Regions from separate parts of the Saccharopolyspora griseoalba genome, predicted to be linked through region 2. Evidence: riboswitches for the same ligand, from Rfam matches in the RefSeq annotation. Region 2 holds a riboswitch; each other region holds the start of a gene.
What was found. A riboswitch is a leader RNA that binds a small molecule or an ion and turns the genes downstream of it on or off. The one in region 2 is predicted to bind thiamine pyrophosphate.
Positions count from the first base shown of each region.

Region 1: it holds a riboswitch for thiamine pyrophosphate, as region 2 does, so the genes downstream of both, thiO (glycine oxidase ThiO) here and ACFQRI_RS01370 (purine-cytosine permease family protein) in region 2, are expected to answer to the same signal.
Region 3: it holds a riboswitch for thiamine pyrophosphate, as region 2 does, so the genes downstream of both, thiD (bifunctional hydroxymethylpyrimidine kinase/phosphomethylpyrimidine kinase) here and ACFQRI_RS01370 (purine-cytosine permease family protein) in region 2, are expected to answer to the same signal.

Region 1 covers NZ_JBHTCJ010000003.1:142,194-145,459, forward strand. Annotated here, with positions in the region: gene ACFQRI_RS07185 (S1 family peptidase) at 1-238, shown strand, start outside; gene thiE (thiamine phosphate synthase) at 354-1,025, opposite strand; TPP riboswitch at 1,270-1,376, shown strand; gene thiO (glycine oxidase ThiO) at 1,373-2,485, shown strand; gene thiS (sulfur carrier protein ThiS) at 2,482-2,682, shown strand; gene thiG (thiazole synthase) at 2,685-3,266, shown strand, end outside.
Region 2 covers NZ_JBHTCJ010000001.1:288,589-291,854, reverse strand. Annotated here, with positions in the region: gene ACFQRI_RS01375 (family 2 encapsulin nanocompartment cargo protein polyprenyl transferase) at 1-67, shown strand, start outside; gene ACFQRI_RS01370 (purine-cytosine permease family protein) at 125-1,444, opposite strand; TPP riboswitch at 1,435-1,549, opposite strand; gene larA (nickel-dependent lactate racemase) at 1,766-3,031, shown strand; gene larE (ATP-dependent sacrificial sulfur transferase LarE) at 3,048-3,266, shown strand, end outside.
Region 3 covers NZ_JBHTCJ010000005.1:366,213-369,478, forward strand. Annotated here, with positions in the region: gene ACFQRI_RS12815 (hypothetical protein) at 1-301, opposite strand, end outside; gene tenA (thiaminase II) at 519-1,232, opposite strand; gene thiD (bifunctional hydroxymethylpyrimidine kinase/phosphomethylpyrimidine kinase) at 1,336-2,133, opposite strand; TPP riboswitch at 2,127-2,223, opposite strand; gene ACFQRI_RS12830 (hypothetical protein) at 2,351-3,088, shown strand.

The DNA of each region.
Region 1 (3,266 bases), on a different contig from region 2:
CGGCACGGTGCAGGCCAAGAACCAGACCGTGCGCTACGCCGAGGGCACCGTCTCGGGCCTGACCCAGACCGACGTCTGCGCCGAGCCCGGCGACTCCGGCGGCTCGTTCATCTCGGGCGACCAGGCCCAGGGCATGACCTCCGGTGGCTCCGGCGACTGCACCCGCGGCGGCACCACCTACTTCCAGCCGGTCAACGAGGCCCTCAGCGCCTACGGCGTCAACCTCGTCACCCAATGACCGATCTCCGCGCTCGTCCCGCCGGGTAGCGGCCTCCGGCCGCCCCGGGCGTCGAGAGCGGTGCGACGCGAGCGGCCCCCGGAACTCGCTTCCGGGGGCCGCTCCGCGTCCGCGATCAGCTCAGGCGCTCGCGCAGCGCGGCGGCGGCCGCGCGCGGGTCCTCGGCTTCGGTGATGGCCCGGACGACCACGATGCGCTCGGCGCCCGCCGCCACGACCTCGTCGAGGTTGGTCGCGTCGATGCCGCCGATGGCGAACCACGGGCGGCCGTGCCCGCCGTGCTCGGCGGCGTGCCGCACCAGGTCCAGCCCCGCGGCCTCCCGGCCCGGCTTGGTGGGGGTGGTCCAGGTCGGGCCGGTGCAGAAGTAGTCCACGCGCGGTTCGGTCGCGGCGGAGTCGGCCTGCGCCACGTCGTGCGTCGAGCGGCCGACCACGACCTCCTCGCCGATCACCCGGCGCGCGTGCTCGACCGGCAGGTCGTCCTGGCCGAGGTGCAGCACGTCGGCCTCCGCGGCCAGCGCCACGTCGGCCCGGTCGTTGACCGCCAGCAGCGCGCCGTGCCGGACGCAGGCGTCGGCCAGCACCTCCAGGGCGGCCAGCTCGTGCCGGGCCTCCAGGGGAGCTCCGCTCGGGCCCTTGTCCCGCAGCTGGATGATGTCCACCCCGCCGGCGAGCGCGGCGTCGGCGAACTCCGCCAGATCACCGCGCTCCGAGCGCGCATCGGTGCACAGGTACAGCCGCGCCTCGTTGAGCCGGCTCCGGATCCCAACCCCGTCCATTCCAGGCATGCCCCAACCCTAGCCGCCCCACCCGCATCCTTCCCTCCCAACGCCCACCACCCCGCGGGCGGAATGGGAGGTGATTCCGTCCCCCGAATTGCCTTCCATTCCGCCGGTCGAATTCGAGGGAATTCGGAGGTTCGGTGGATCGGGGGATGGGGGTGGCGGCGTGTTGGGTTGCGCGATGGAGGTTCCGGGTTCTGCTGGGACGGGCTGGTCGATGACGGGTGATCTGCGGCGGGGTACCGTGGTGGGCGGTGAGCACGGGAGCCCGGCTACCGGGCTGAGAGGGGGCACGAGGCCCCGACCGTCGAACCTGAACCGGGTCATGCCGGCGCAGGGAGCGTGGAGTGTTGTTGCAGCGAATCGAGCACGTCGCCGTCGTGGGCGGCGGAGTGATCGGCCTTTCCATCGCCTGGAAGGCGGCCGCGGCCGGGTACCGGGTGCGGCTGATCGACCCCGCACCGGCATCGGGCGCCTCGCACGTGGCGGGCGGGATGCTCGCACCGCTGGCCGAGGCCTGGCCCGGCGAGGAGGAGCTGCTGGAGCTGGGCTCGGCGTCGCTGGAGCTCTGGCCGGAGTTCGCCGACGAGCTGGCGCGCGCCGCGGGCCGGGAGTCCGGCCTGCGCCGCGAGGGCACGCTGATGATCGGCGTGGACACCGCCGATCGCGGGGAGCTCGACGGCGTCGCCGGTCACCTGGCCGACCTGGGCCGCAGCGTGACCCGGCTGACCGGCCGCGAGCTCCGCAAGCTCGAACCCTCGCTGGGGCCCGCCGTGCGCGGCGGTCTGGACGTGCCCGGCGACCTCGCGGTGGACAACCGCGTCGCCCTGGAAGCGCTGCGGGCCGCGGCCGCCGCGGCCGGAGCGGAGTTCGTCGCGGAGGCGGCCACCCGCGTCCGCCCGGGTGCGGTGGACCTCGCCGATTCGGCGGTGGAGTGCGATCTCGCGATCATCTCCGCCGGTGCGCGCTCCGGGACGCTGCACCCCGCGCTGGCCGAGCGCATCCGCCCGGTCAAGGGCGAGATCCTGCGGCTGCGCAGGCGCGGCACCGCGCTGCCGCCGCCGGTGCGCACCGTGCGCGGCCCGGTGCACGGCCGCCCGACCTACCTGGTGCCGCGCGCGGACGGCGGACTGGTCCTCGGCGCCACCCAGCACGAGGTCGGCTTCGACACCGAGGTCACCGTCGGCGGCGTGCGCGATTTGCTCGGCGACGCCGAGACCGTGATGCCGGGCATCGCCGAGTACGAGCTGGTCGAAGCAACCGCGGGCCTGCGCCCGAGCACCGAGGACAACCTGCCGATCATCGGCGAGCTGGAACCGGGGGTGCTGGCCGCGACCGGCCACCACCGCGGAGGCTTCCTGCTCACCCCGGTCACGGTGCGCGCCGTGCTCGCGATGCTGCGCGGCGAGGAACCGGACGCGCTGATCAAGGCAACCGATCCGAGTCGATTCGGAGGACAGCAGTGAACGTCGTCATCAACGGCGACGCCAAGGAGGTCGGTGCCGACGCCACGCTGGCGTCGGTGCTGGACGACTTCGGCGTCGCGGAACGCGGGGTCGCGGTGGCCGTCGACGGCGCGGTCGTGCCGCGCGCGTCCTGGCCGGACACCGCCCTCGAACCCGGCGCCACGATCGAGGTCCTCACCGCGGTCCAAGGAGGATGAGCATGGACGACCCACTGGTGATCGCCGACCGGAAGTTCGGCTCCCGCCTGATCACCGGGACCGGAGGGGCCGCGAACCTCTCGATCCTGGAGCGCGCGCTGCTGGCCTCCGGTACCGAGCTGACGACGGTGGCCATGCGCCGCGTCGACGCGGAGGGCGGCACGGGCGTGTTCGACCTGCTGCGCAGGCACGGCATCGAGCCGCTGCCGAACACCGCGGGCTGCCGCACCGCGGCCGAGGCGGTGCTGACCGCCCAGCTGGCCCGCGAGGCGCTGGAGACCAACTGGATCAAGCTGGAGGTCGTCGCCGACGAGGACACCCTGCTGCCCGATCCGGTGGAGCTGCTCGACGCCGCCGAGCAGCTGGTCGACCAGGGCTTCGTCGTGCTCGCCTACACCAACGACGACCCCGCTCTGGCGCTCAAGCTGGAGGAGGTCGGCTGCGCGGCGGTGATGCCGCTGGGCTCGCCGATCGGCACCGGCCTGGGCATCCGCAACCCGCACAACATCGAGATGATCGTCTCCCGAGCTTCGGTGCCGATCATCCTCGACGCCGGGATCGGCACCGCGTCGGACGCCGCGCAG
Region 2 (3,266 bases):
TCCCGACCCGGACGCGGCCGACGACCTCGTCGCGCTGGCGCACCTGATGACCAAGCGCGACCGCTGACTCCCCTGGGGCAGGAGGCGGTCGGGTCGGGGGCCGCGGCCCTCGACCCGACCGCTGTCAGGACCGCCTGCGGCCGAGGAGGCCGACGAGGCCGGCGACCGCGGCGGCCACCAGGAAGGAGGTCAGCGCCGCGCTCATCCACGTCGGCACGGTGAAGCCGATGGCTTCGCGCACGCCGGTCCAGAAGGTCGTCCAGCCGCCGAGCTCGCCCGGGTTGATCACCTGGAAGGTCGCGAAGCCGAGGAACCAGGCGAACAGCATCCCCCAGCGCGACGGGGCCTCGGCCGAGACGTCCCACTCGCGGGCGCGGGAGCTGCCGAAGTAGTCGACGGCCAGCACGCCGAACATCGGCACGAACACCGAACCGATCAGCAGCAGGAAGTTGGAGAACTGCTCGATGTCGATGGTCAGCGCGCCGATGGTGCTGACCGCGCCGACGATCAGGCTCAGCACCCGGCGATCGGTGCTGGGCCGCAGGTTCTGGATGGACACCGCGGTCGAGTAGGTGTCGGCGAAGGACTGGTCGACCTCGCGCAGCACCAGCACCGCGAAGAAGATCACGCCCAGCGGCACCGCCAGCAGCGGGTCGAAGGCCTCGTCGCCGTTCCAGCCCACCAGCGCCAGGCCGAGCAGGCCCAGCAGGTAGCACGCGATCTGGGTGACCGAGTAGCCCGCGGTGGCCGCGGCGAACGCGCCCTTGGCCGAGCGCGCGTGCCGCGAGTAGTCCGAGGCGACCGGCAACCAGGACACCGCCACGGCCAGCGCGGCGTCCGCGCCGGGCCAGAAACCGGCCCAGGAGCCCTCGTGCATCGCGGGCAGCGGGTGCCGCAGCAGCTGCGCGAAGAAGTAGACCATCGCGATCAGCACGGCGACGCTGACGTAGCGGCGCAGGATGCGCAGCGCGCCGAGCGGGCGCAGCGTCAGGGCCGTGGTGATCGCCCCGCCGATGAGCACGTAGAGCCAGTGCGGGCCACCGCCGAAGAGCGCCTCGGCGCCCTGCGCGATGACCAGCAGCTCGAACATGCCCCAACCGACCAGCTGCAGGATGTTGAGCACCGTCGGCACGTAGGAGAGTCGGGTGCCGAACAGGCCGCGCAGCAGCATCATCGCGGGCGCCCCGGTGCGCGCGCCCGGGATGGCGGCGATGCCGACCATGATGCTGCCCAGCACCGTGCCCACCACGGTCGCGGTGACCGCGGCGGCGAACGACAGCTGCGGCACGCCCGCGGGGGCGAGCACCGCGAGCGCGCCGGAGAAGCCCAGCAGGCTCACGCCCAGGTTGCCCCAGAAGGCCGCCTGGTCGAGCACTCCCAGGGTCTTCGGCGCCGGTTCGTTCAGGGTGTGCGGAACTTCGGAACGTTCGACGTCGACCGCCATCAACAGCTCCCTACGCCGGCATTATCCGGACAGGTTCTGCGGTCGGTGGCGCGGTTTCCTGCCACCCTCTCAGCCCGATCCGCTCGAGCTCCCGCGTCGGTAAGTCGCGCACACCCTACCCGAACGGGTGAGCGTGCGGGGCGGGGGCGGGCACCGGTGGTCCTTACCACTCCGAACACGACTTCGGGACCCCGGATGACCACCGGAAATCTCTCGCCGTCGAGGGATGGGAACGATTCGTTCGCACGGCTAGAGTCCGCAGCGGAGCACGACGAGCAGAGGAAAGCACCATGCACCAGATCCGCGAGCGGATGACCGCCCGTGGCCGATGAGCTGAACGTCCAACTCGCCTACGGCGAGCGAGGCCTGTCCGTTCGGTTGCCCGCCGAGCGCACCACCGTCGTCCAGCCGCGGTTCCGCCCCGGCGCGCCGGACCAGCGCGCCGTGCTGCGCGCGGCGCTGCGCGAACCGACCGCCGGTCCCCCGCTGCGCGAGCGGGTCCGGCCGGGGCAGACCGTGGCGGTGTCGTTGTGCGACAGCACCCGGCCGCAGCCGCGGCACCTGATGATCCCGGCGCTGCTGGAGGAGCTCCAGGACGTCGTGCGGCTCGAGGACGTGGTCCTGCTGGTGGCCACCGGCACGCACCGGGCCAACACCGACGCGGAGGTCCGCGAGATGCTCGGCGACGAGGTCGTCGAGCAGGTCCGGGTGGTCAACCACGACGCGCGCGACGAGTCCTCGCTGGTGTGGCGCGGAGTCCACGGCGACGGCGTGCCGGTCTGGCTCAACCGCGAGTGGGTCGAGGCCGACGTGCGCATCACCACCGGCTTCGTCGAACCGCACTTCTTCGCCGGGTTCAGCGGCGGGCCGAAGCTGGTCGCCCCCGGGCTGGCCGGGCTGGAGACCGTGCTGACGCTGCACGACGCGGCGCGCATCGCGCACCCCGACGCGACCTGGGGGCTCACCGAGGGCAACCCGGTGCACGACGACGTGCGCGCGATCGCCGCGGGAACCGGGGTCGACTTCGCCTTCGACGTCATCCTCAACCGCGAGCACGAGATCATCGAGGCCTTCGGCGGCGACCTGCTGCCGATGCACCGGGCCGCCTGCGCGGCGGCGCAGCGGCTGGCCATGCAGCAGGTGCCCGAGACCTTCGACGTCGTGGTCACCACCAACTCCGGCTATCCGCTGGACCAGAACCTCTACCAGGCGGTCAAGGGGATGTCGGCGGCGGCGAAGGTGGTCAAGCCGGGCGGGTTGATCGTCTGCGCGGCCGAGTGCCGCGACGGGTTCCCCGACCACGGATCGTTCCGCGAGGTGCTGGCCTCGGCGGACTCGCCGCAGGCGCTGCTCGCCGACATCGAGGCCCGCGAGCACGCCGTGCCCGACCAGTGGCAGGTGCAGATCCAGGCCAAGATCCAGAGCAAGGCGCGGGTGGCGGTGCACAGCGATCACCTCGACCCCGAGCAGCTGCGCAGCGCGCACCTCGAGCACTGCCCCGACGTCGCGGCCGCGGTGCGGGCCGAGGGCCCGGAGGCGCGGGTGTGCGCGCTGCCGGAAGGACCGCAGACCATCCCGCACCTGTAGTGGAGAGGAGTGAGCCGTGAGCGGATTGGATCGGCTGCGCGCGCGCATCGCCGAGGAGGAGGCCCTGGTGGTCGCGTTCTCCGGCGGCGTGGACTCGGCGCTGCTGGCCGGGGTGGCCCACGAGGTGCTGGGTTCGCGGATGCTGGCGATCACCGCGGTGTCGCCGAGCCTGGCCTCCGACGAGCGCGAGCAGGCCAAGGAGTTCGCCCGCGAGCGCGGCATCCCGCACGTGGAG
Region 3 (3,266 bases), on a different contig from region 2:
CTTCGACGCCCTTCGGGGCCTCGACGACCTCGACGAGTTCGGGCAGCTCGCCGTCCTCGGCCGCTTCGCGCGCCTCGGGGATCTCCAGGGCCGCCGAGTCGCGCTCGTCCGCCGCCTCGGCGGCCTCCGCCGGCTCGTCGCCCTCGGGCTGCGCAGCGGGTTCGCCCTCGTCGGCACCCGCGGCGGCGGCCGCTTCGGCCTCCAGCCGGAGGGCTTCGCGCCGGTCCGCCACGTAGAACGGCGCCGCGGCGAGCACCGGCACGAGCATGCCCAGCAACACGATCAAGATGGAAGTGCCCAATGCCCCGAACTCCGTCCAAATAGGAGTGGATCTAACCTGGATCTTTCGCCGCTTAACGAGCGTCGCGCCCAGCAAATCGGCGAACGCCCCCGGCATTGTTATCCAGAAGATATCGTGAGGCGAATCACAACTCGCACCGTGCTGTCCACACTACACAACGTGTCCAGTTGATCACCCGTCCGGGAGATCAGCAATCACGCTGCGCGCACGAAAGTCCTTACCGGTCGCGGAATTCCGCGGTCGGCCAGCTCTCCCTGCGCCACGCGCTGTCCCAGAACATCCACTCGTACTCGGTTCCGCGCAGGAAGGCCTCGTGCATCCGCTCCCTGGTGGACTCGTCGGAGTTCGCGGCGACCTTGTCCACCAGATCGCGCGCGGCGAGCACTCCCCGGGCGAACTCGTCGTCGGCGTAGGTCTTGATCCACGCCTCGTACGGGTGCCCCTCGGCCCCGCCCGTGGCTTCCAGGATCGCCGTGCCCACGTGCTGGTAGACCCAGAAGCAGGGCAGGATCGCCGCCAGCAGCACCGGGTAGGACTCGGTGAGCGCGCAGGCCCGCAGGTACGAGGTGTAGGCCAGGCAGGTCGGCGAGGTCTCGACACCGGCGATCTCCGCGTCGGTGAGCCCGAACTCCTCGACGTAACCGGCGTGCAACCGCCGCTCCTCCAGCAGCGCGGCGTTCGCCGCGGCCGCCAGGAACGCCGCGTCGTCGGCGTCGTCGGAGCGGGTCGCGGCCGCCGAGAGCGCCTGCGCGAAGCCGACCAGGTAGCGGGCGTCCTGCACGATGTAGAAGGCGAAGACCTCGCGGGAGAGGCTGCCATCGGTCAGCGCCTCGTTGAACGGCAGCTTCAGGATCGCCTCCCGCAAGCGCGCGGTGCGCGCCCAGGCCTCGGCGCAGAACCCATCGGCTGGCGGATCGGGCAACTCGCTCATCAAAACCCCTCGGAGTTCGGTGGTTGCGACTCCACCGGGAACGATCCCGGCAAAGCGGACATCGGGCCGCGCGGCTCCGGGAGGAACCGCGCAGCGGGGTGGCTCACCACCAGGTGTGGAAGTGATGGACCGGGCCGTGGCCCCGGCCCACCTCGAGGCGCTCCGAGGCCCGGAGCGCCTCGGTCAGGTAGAGCTTGGCCTCGCGGACGGCTTCCGGCCAGCCGGAGCGCTGCGGGCGCAGCGCGGCGATGGCCGCCGACAGCGTGCAGCCGGTCCCGTGATCGTTGGTGGTCTCGACCCGCTCGCTGCCCAGGAACTCGGAGACCCCGTCGCCGTGCAGCAGGTCCACGCTGTCGCCGCCGTCGAAGTGACCGCCCTTGAGCAGCACCTGCTTGGCGCCCAGCGCGGAGAGCCGCTCGGCCTGGGCCGGCATCTGCTCGACGTCGGTGATCTCGGGCTCGCCGAGCAGGTCGGCTGCCTCCGGCAGGTTCGGGGTGATCAGGTCCACGCGCGGCAGCAGCTGCTCGCGCAGCGCCCCCACGGCCTCCGGGGCCAGCAGCCGGTCACCGCTCTTGGCCACCATGACCGGGTCGAGCACCACGTGCCGCGGCGAGTAGCGGTCCAGCACCTCGACCACCGCGCGGATGATCTCGGCGTTGGCCAGCATGCCGATCTTGACCGCGTCCACCCGCACGTCGTCGAGCAGGGTGACCAGCTGATCGGTGACGAAGTCGGGCGCGACCTCCTGCACCCGGACCACCCCGGTGGTGGTCTGGGCGACCAGCGCGGTGATCACCGACATGCCGTAGGCGCCGTTGGCCGAGAACGCCTTGAGGTCGGCCTGGATGCCGGCACCTCCGCTGGGGTCGGTTCCGGCGATGGACAACACGTTGGGTGCCATGGCGATGACGTCCCTCCGCTAGTGCGAGCTAGGTCAGGTTCAACGGGTCTGTTCTCAGCCCGGACCTGCCGGGCACCCCGCGTCACTGCCCCCAACCTAGCAATCGGCGACAAGCCCCCGGGACACGCCGCCGAACCGCGGAGGGCGACCGAACTCACACCGCATCACACCCGTAGGCAGGCAAGGGTTCCCTCCGACACGGATTAACCTGGAGGGGATGGAAACCACGACCGATGCTCCGAGCTTCGCCCGCTCACGCCGCCAGCGTCCCGAAGAGGACCCGGCGCAGATCTGGGCCCCGCTGGCGGACCTGACCGAGGCGGCCGCAGCGGCGGCCGGATCGGGAACGGTGGCGATCACCCGCGGGTTCGACCGCAACAGCCGTCTGCGCGCCAAGGCGCTGCGCGACCTGCTGGCCAAACGCGAGGTCCCCGCCATCGAGATCACGCCGGCCCCGGGCAGCGACCGCCTGGTCGAGGGTGTCCCGGTCGCCGTCGTGGTCAACCTGATCGGCGCCGGTTCCTGGCAGCCCTACCGCCTGGCCGCCCAGCTGAAGGTGGAGATCCTCACCCCCAAGCCGGGCGAGAACCCGGCCGCCGCGGCCACCCGCGACGTCATCGCGGTGGTCGGCGACTCCGGCGCGCGGGGCGTGGCGCTCTCGCACGTCGCGGTGCGCGCCGAGGAGCCGTCCGAGGCCAAGCTGACCCTGACCTACGACGGCACCGAGCAGACCGTCGCCGGCGGCTGGCTGAGCGCCACCGTCCAGGGCGACCAGCTGCAGGTCCAGTTCGGCGGCAACGAGCTGCCGGAGCGCTCGGTGAGCACCGCCGAGCTGCGGGTCGACGCGTCCGACGCGCTGCACCGCCTGGTCCGCGACGAGCTGCCGATCGCCGACTTCGAGGGCGCGGTCACCTTCACCGCCGAGAGCAGCGGTCTGCGGGTCCGTCCGGTCTGACCGCGTGGTCCGGTCGGGGCACCCCGGCTAACGGCTCGGCCGCGAGGGCGATTCCCACGGTGGGGATCGCCCTCGCGGCGTTTTCGGGGCCCGGCCGGACGCCCGCCTGCCCGCCGCGCGATTCGTCTCCGATCAAATCGCGCAACCCGCCGTCATGCGCCCGGCCCCGGCTCGTCCC